2 regions of the Pseudoalteromonas sp. APAL1 genome follow, and region 1 is predicted to be linked to the other one. Evidence: predicted binding sites of a transcription regulator. Region 1 holds the regulator's gene; the other holds the start of a gene.

Region 1 (3,424 bases):
TGCAGCATCCAGAAAAAGTCGAAAATACGCCACAGGGTGCTGCGCACAGTGATGACTTTACCGTTTTGGCTGTCTAAATATATGGTTGTCGCAAGCCAATCATCGAAACGAACTTGCCATATGTTTTGTTTATGGGCAGCTTCGCGGGGTCCTTGTTTTAATTGCTGTACTTGCAAAACATTGGCATCAATCAGTAAGTGTGCTTTGGCGTTCGCGATAATTTCAGCCTCACTGGGTTTTGCCATGGGAGCTCCAGTATGACCATTAAAGCTGACAGTGCTTTGCTCAGTAGTAACTTCAATGATTGGTGCATTTAAAAAGTGACTATAGTTAATCGCTTTTATTTGTTGAAATTGGGCGGTTATCCGATCAACTGATGCTGTGTAATCAGCCATCATAAATGGATTATCTAAACTGCGTTTTGCTAAATGTTTACCATGGACTTTTTCGAGGGGGAGTGAACTCATTACTAAGCCTCCCGATAGCCATAGAAGTAGCTGAATGGCTAGCAGATAGCCAAGCCATTTATGCCCTTTGCGAGCATATTTGAACATGCGTTTATTCATCATTACTCCGTTATTATTGTTGTATGGGAGCTATTTTAGGTTGTTTAACTGTATTGCCAATGCGGCATAATGTCGCATTAACTGTATTCTAGATTTGGTATATATACAAAACTGAGTTAAAGTTTCAGTCGATATCAATAGAGGGTAAAAACGAGAGTATGTCGGAAATTCAATTTTTAAATGTGGATCTGGAGCTTGAATCAAAGCACGATATTAGTGCACTTGTTGCTGATTTAAAGAAAAATGCCATGGTTTTACATTACGACCAAGATGAATACCGTCAACTAGCGCGTATTGAGGCTGCTGCTGATATCAGTACACCAGACAAAGCGATTAATCAGTTGTGTGAATTAATTGAATCGTGTTCACGAAATGCTCTTAAGCAGTGGTTGTCGTGCTCTAAACGTACATTTGATATTGGCTTTGAATCAGGCGTTTCACCAAAATGTTTTAATCAAGCCCTGCATGCTGATACCTTGTTGCGTATTTCAGCGATTGGCGCAGGGGTTGAAATTACGATTTATCCAGTCGAAAAATAGCCTGAGCTTAGCGCTCTACAACAGCTGCGGTCATTCTTGATACGCAGCAAAGCTCTCCTGCGGCATTGGTAATTTTAATATCCCACACTGAAGTGCGCTTACCTAAATGAAGAGGCTTTGCTGTAGCCGTTAATACACCCTTACGAGATGCTTTCATATGGTTGGCATTAATTTCTTGGCCAACAGCATAAAATTTATTGAAATCAACCACAAAGTTAGCCGCATAGCTTGCCACTGTCTCGGCTAACACAACGTTCGCTCCGCCATGTACCATGCCCATAGGGTTATGATGCTCAGGAATGGCAGGCATAGTCGCCACTAAATAATCATCACCAATTTCAGTCACCTCAATGCCCATGGTTTTCATTAAAGTACCTTGCCCGGTGATCCCTTGCTCTAAACTTTTACAAAGCTCTAGTGTGATTGGTTGATGCCAAATACTCATTGTATTTCCTTGCCTGCAAATTAAAAATAATACCTTATGGCATCTTTATACCTGGTTCAATGTTAGTTTTGTAGCAATATGATGGCGTTAATTTAAATTTGCGATTTTCAGATAACTGTATATACTCACAGTTAAATGTACTGTATGGAAAACCAGTTGTATGCGCCCATTAACAAAACGCCAATCGCAAATTTTAGAACTAATTAAAGTCTTTATTAAAGATACAGGCATGCCACCTACGCGTGCTGAAATAGCTCAAACATTGGGTTTTAAAAGTGCCAATGCTGCCGAAGAGCATCTAAAAGCACTGGCAAAAAAAGGCATGATCAAAATGAAGCCTGGGGCGAGTCGTGGTATTCAATTAATTGAAGAAGACGAACCTGAGCAATTAGGTTTACCTTTAATTGGACGAGTTGCAGCGGGTGAGCCCATTTTGGCGCAAGAACATGTTGAAAGTCATTGTCAGGTTGATCCTTCACTATTTAAACCTGCGGCTGACTTTTTACTGCGTGTAAATGGTATGAGTATGAAAGACATTGGCATCATGGATGGTGATTTACTCGCAGTACATAGAACGCAAGTTGCTGAAAATGGTCAGGTTGTTGTTGCTCGTGTTGATGAAGATGTAACTGTTAAGCGTCTTGAAAAAGCTGGGCGTAAAGTATTTTTACATGCTGAAAACGAAGAATTTTCGCCAATTGAAGTTGATCTTGAGCATGAATCTTTCAATATTGAAGGGTTAGCGGTGGGTGTTATTCGTAATGCCGACTGGATGTAACTGTTTCTAGAATAGTGCACCAAATTGCTGTAATTTGGTGCGTTGCTTGTTTTTTATTATTTAGCATTGATTTGTAAACCCTTACTCTTTGTATAAAGCCTTATATGGCGCAGTTTTTCACTCTTTTTTTACTCTCACTCTGCCTCTCATTTTAAAATAACGCGCTGATTATAGTTGTTATTTTTGCACCAAAATAAACATTTATTACTACTAAAACTTGCTTATTGCTCATTTTTTAACTAATTGGTTAATACAGTGTATTAACACCTGATTAATAAAAATACACTCAAATGTGCTAGGTGTTAAACATAGGGTTGGTATCATCGCTGGGTCAAAATGATACGTAGTCGCTCTGAACAATAAAAAAAACGAATGGGCACCTTGTTGTATCGCCTTTTCGCTTTGCGTCTTGCAATAGCATTAAAAGGAGCCGTCACATGGGTAAACTGCGTTATGCCTTGTGGCTTATATTACTCTCACCTGTGCAGTTAGCATTGGCAAATAGCCAATTTAATATGCGTAAAGGGGTGACTGATATAAGTAATAGTGTTTATGAATTACACATGACGATATTTATTATCTGTTGTGTGATAGGCATCATCGTTTTTGCGGTGATGTTTTGGGCTTTGATCCATCATCGAAAGTCGAAAGGAGCCAAGCCTGCGCAATTCCACGAAAGTACCAAGGTTGAAATTCTTTGGACTGCCATACCATTTGTGATCTTAATCGCCATGGCAATTCCAGCTACAAAAACACTGATAGCGATGGAAGATGCTTCTAAAGCCGATATTACAATTAAAGTAACGGGCTCACAGTGGAAATGGCATTACGAGTACATGGGCGAGGAAATTGCTTATTACTCAATTCTATCTACTCCAAAAGACCAAATAGATAACCAAGCTGACAAAACAGAACATTACTTACTTGAGGTTGATAAGCCTTTAGTACTTCCTATCAATAAAAAAGTTCGTTTTCTAATGACCTCAGATGATGTTATTCACTCATGGTGGGTGCCTGACTTTGCGGTTAAAAAAGATGCAAACCCGGGTTTTATCAATGAGGCATGGACACGCATAAATGAGCCAGGCATCTACCG
Region 2 (3,424 bases), on a different contig from region 1:
GACCGTCAATCGCCTATTTCTAATAGCTTAAACCGCGCCGAAAGCTACTTATTATTAGCAGGCTTACTTGGCATTATATTAGCTGCTGTGGCTATCGCGGTATCGGCAAAGCGCTATTGTGAACGCCAATACGACCCTGTTGCCATGATGAAAACACTCGGCGGTAGCCGCGCTATGATCCGTAAAATATATCTACTTCATTTGAGCCTTGTTTGTTCAATGTCAGTGCTCGTTGGTTTGCTGATTGGTTATGGATTGCAAGCCATTGCAACAGATTATCTAGCACAAAGCATGGGCTCAGTACTTCCTAGTGCATCGGCTAAACCGTGGATTATTGCAATTAGCACAGGTTTAATTTGTGCAATTATGTTCTCGATTAAACCATTACTCGATTTATTTGATATTCCGCCGCTGCGCGTACTGCGTCGTAACTTAGGCGATCGTTTATTGGTCAGTAAAATACACCTTGCTATGTCTGCACTTACCGTGTTTTTACTGATGTGGTTATTTAGTAATAATATTAAAATAAGCGCTATTTTGTTTCTCTCTACAGCGTTTTTAATTGCTGTGTTGTTTGGTTTATCAAAGGTTATATTTGGTGGCGGTCGAAAGCTCGGTTTAAGCCCTGGTAATAGCTGGTCTTTGGCGATTGCGTCTATCCAAAAACGCGCCAATGTGAATGCTGTGCAATTGATTAGTTTTGCTTTGGCTATCAAACTGTTGCTGTTTTTAATTGTACTTAAAAATGACATGATCTCTGACTGGCAATCGCAATTGCCGGTTGATGCGCCCAATTCATTTTTAGTGAATATAACAGAGCAAGAACTAGAGCCAATTACGAGCTTTTTAGCAGAGCGTGATATGCCAACCTCTGACTTTTACCCGGTTGTCCGTGGCCGCGTAAACGCCGTTAATGGCGAGTTGGTAGCTCGTGAAGTCTCACAAGAAGACAATGAAAAGAAAGATGAAGAAGCCCGTTCCGGTATTGGTCGTGAGCTAAACCTAACTTGGCGTGAAGATTTACCAAGTCAAAATGAGCTTATTGACGGCACATGGTTCACAAAAGATTCTGTCGCTGAAGCTTCAGTTGAAGAGTCTATGCTTGAACGCCTTGATGTTAAATTAGGTGACACATTAACCTTTTTGATTGGTGCACAATCGTTTGATGCCAAAATCACCAGTGTGCGCAAGGTTAATTGGACAACATTAAAGCCGAACTTCTTTATTATTCTAAGTCCTGATGTATTGGCGAGTTTCCCTGCTACTTATATTTCATCGGTAAATGTAAAAGCAGATAAAAAGCGCGAGTTTAATGAGCTAATGCGCCAGTACCCAACGGTTAATGTGATTGATGTTGAAAGCTTTATAAAGCAAATCCGCTCAACCATAGAGCAAGTATCGTTAGCGATAGGGTTTGTGTTGGCAATTGTTGTTGCCTGTGGTGCTCTAGTGCTTATTTCACAGGTACAAGCAAGTTTAGGCGAGCGTATGCAAGAGATTGTTATTTTGCGAACCTTAGGTGCTAAAGGGCGCTTAATTAAAAATGCCACCTTATATGAGTTTTTACTATTAGGGGTCACAGCAGGCTTAGTCGCTGCCATTGTTAGTGATGTTGCATTATTAATAGTACAAAGGCAGATGTTTGAATTAGCAGGCAAACTGCATCCGCATATTTGGTTAATTGGCCCTGCGGTAGGGGGCTTATTTGTGGCATGTTTGGGTTATTTAATGATAGCCAGAACAATGCGCAAAAATACTCAAGGCTTATTGCGCTCGTTGGCATAAGAGAAAGCTGTGTGAAAAATGCTCGCAATTGCGGGCATTTTTATGAATTGCAATTGGTTACTGGTAATTTATACAGTGCTCTGGCATTATTAACTGCAGATAATAATGATAATAGACGGGTCAGTTAGTTGGCGATTATTTTAGGAATTGATCCTGGTTCACGATTAACAGGGTATGGTGTGATTGCCCATCAAGGTGCAAAGTTTACCTATTTAGGAAGTGGTTGCATTAAATTAGCCGACCACGATTTTCCGGTGCGCTTAAAAATGATTTACCAAGGTATTAGCCAGTTGGTAGAACAATTCTCTCCAGATAGCTTTGCTATCGAAAAAGTGTTCATGGCACATAATCCAGACTCGGCACTTAAACTAGGCCAAGCCCGAGGTGCAGCAATTGTTGGTGCTTCAATGGCTGAGCTGCCAGTTTATGAGTATTCGGCACGACAAATTAAGCAAGCAGTTGTGGGTAATGGTGGAGCCGATAAGTCGCAAGTACAGCATATGGTTAAAAACATATTAAAATTACCGGGCACTCCGCAAGCCGATGCTGCTGATGCCTTGGCTATTGCTATTTGTCATGCTCACTCAGAACAAAATTTAATAAAACTTGCGGGAAGCGCTAGCAAAACCGTAAGAGGAAGATTAAGGAAGTAATATGATTGGTCGATTAAATGGCTTACTAGTTGAAAAACAGCCACCAGAAATTCTTATTGAAGTAAGTGGTGTAGGCTACGAAGTACAAATGCCAATGACCTGTTTTTATGATTTACCGGCAGTGGGTGAACAAGCGATTATTTATACCCACTTTGTAGTTCGTGAAGATGCCCAGCTATTATTTGGTTTTAACAATAAAACCGAACGCGCTTTATTTAGAGAGCTATTAAAAGCCAATGGTGTTGGCCCTAAACTTGGCCTTGCCATTTTATCGGGAATGTCGGCGCAGCAATTTGTAACGTGTGTAAATAATGAAGATGCGACCACTTTGGTTAAACTGCCGGGGGTTGGTAAAAAAACCGCTGAGCGTTTAGTGCTTGAAATGAAAGACAGATTTAAAAATTGGGGTAATGACTTATTTACGCCATTTAGCGATAATGCGGTTATTGAGCCTGCAAGTAATAATACACTTGTGGCAAATAATGCTGCCGATGATGCTGTTTCAGCGCTTGAAGCGTTAGGTTACAAATTACCGCAAGCACAAAAAGCGGTTAAAGCAGTTAATAAACCAGATATGACGACCGAGGTTCTAATTAAAGAAGCTCTAAAATCAATGTTGTGAGTAAACCATGATTGAAGCAGATCGCTTAATTGATGCATCTGAGCAAAGTAACGAAGACAGTGTTGACCGTGCTATACGGCCAAAGCTTCTTAACGATTACACAGGCCAGCCGCATGTTAAGCAACAAATGGAAATTTTTATTGAGGCCGCACGGCACCGTGGTGAAGCACTCGATCACTTATTAATATTCGGTCCTCCGGGTCTTGGTAAAACGACTCTTGCTAACATTGTTGCTAACGAGCTTAACGTAAATATTAAAACGACGTCTGGCCCTGTACTCGAAAAGGCAGGGGACCTTGCTGCACTTTTAACAAACCTTGAAGAAGGTGATGTACTTTTTATTGATGAAATACATCGGCTAAGT

Evidence for each region. Region 1 encodes LexA, which represses DNA repair genes until DNA is damaged. Its sites were predicted from a motif close to TACTGTATNNNNATACAGTA; they were not measured.
Region 2: ruvC (crossover junction endodeoxyribonuclease RuvC) is a predicted target of LexA. The motif match lies at 1,844-1,863, and genes of this name have one in related genera.

The regions. Positions count from the first base shown of each region.
Region 1 covers NZ_JAKGAW010000009.1:32,264-35,687, forward strand. The annotation lists gene L1264_RS06250 (hypothetical protein) at 1-566, opposite strand, end outside; gene L1264_RS06255 (hypothetical protein) at 725-1,105, shown strand; gene L1264_RS06260 (PaaI family thioesterase) at 1,113-1,550, opposite strand; gene lexA (transcriptional repressor LexA) at 1,711-2,328, shown strand; gene coxB (cytochrome c oxidase subunit II) at 2,766-3,424, shown strand, end outside.
Region 2 covers NZ_JAKGAW010000010.1:7,275-10,698, reverse strand. The annotation lists gene L1264_RS06795 (ABC transporter permease) at 1-1,785, shown strand, start outside; gene ruvC (crossover junction endodeoxyribonuclease RuvC) at 1,914-2,438, shown strand; gene ruvA (Holliday junction branch migration protein RuvA) at 2,440-3,060, shown strand; gene ruvB (Holliday junction branch migration DNA helicase RuvB) at 3,068-3,424, shown strand, end outside.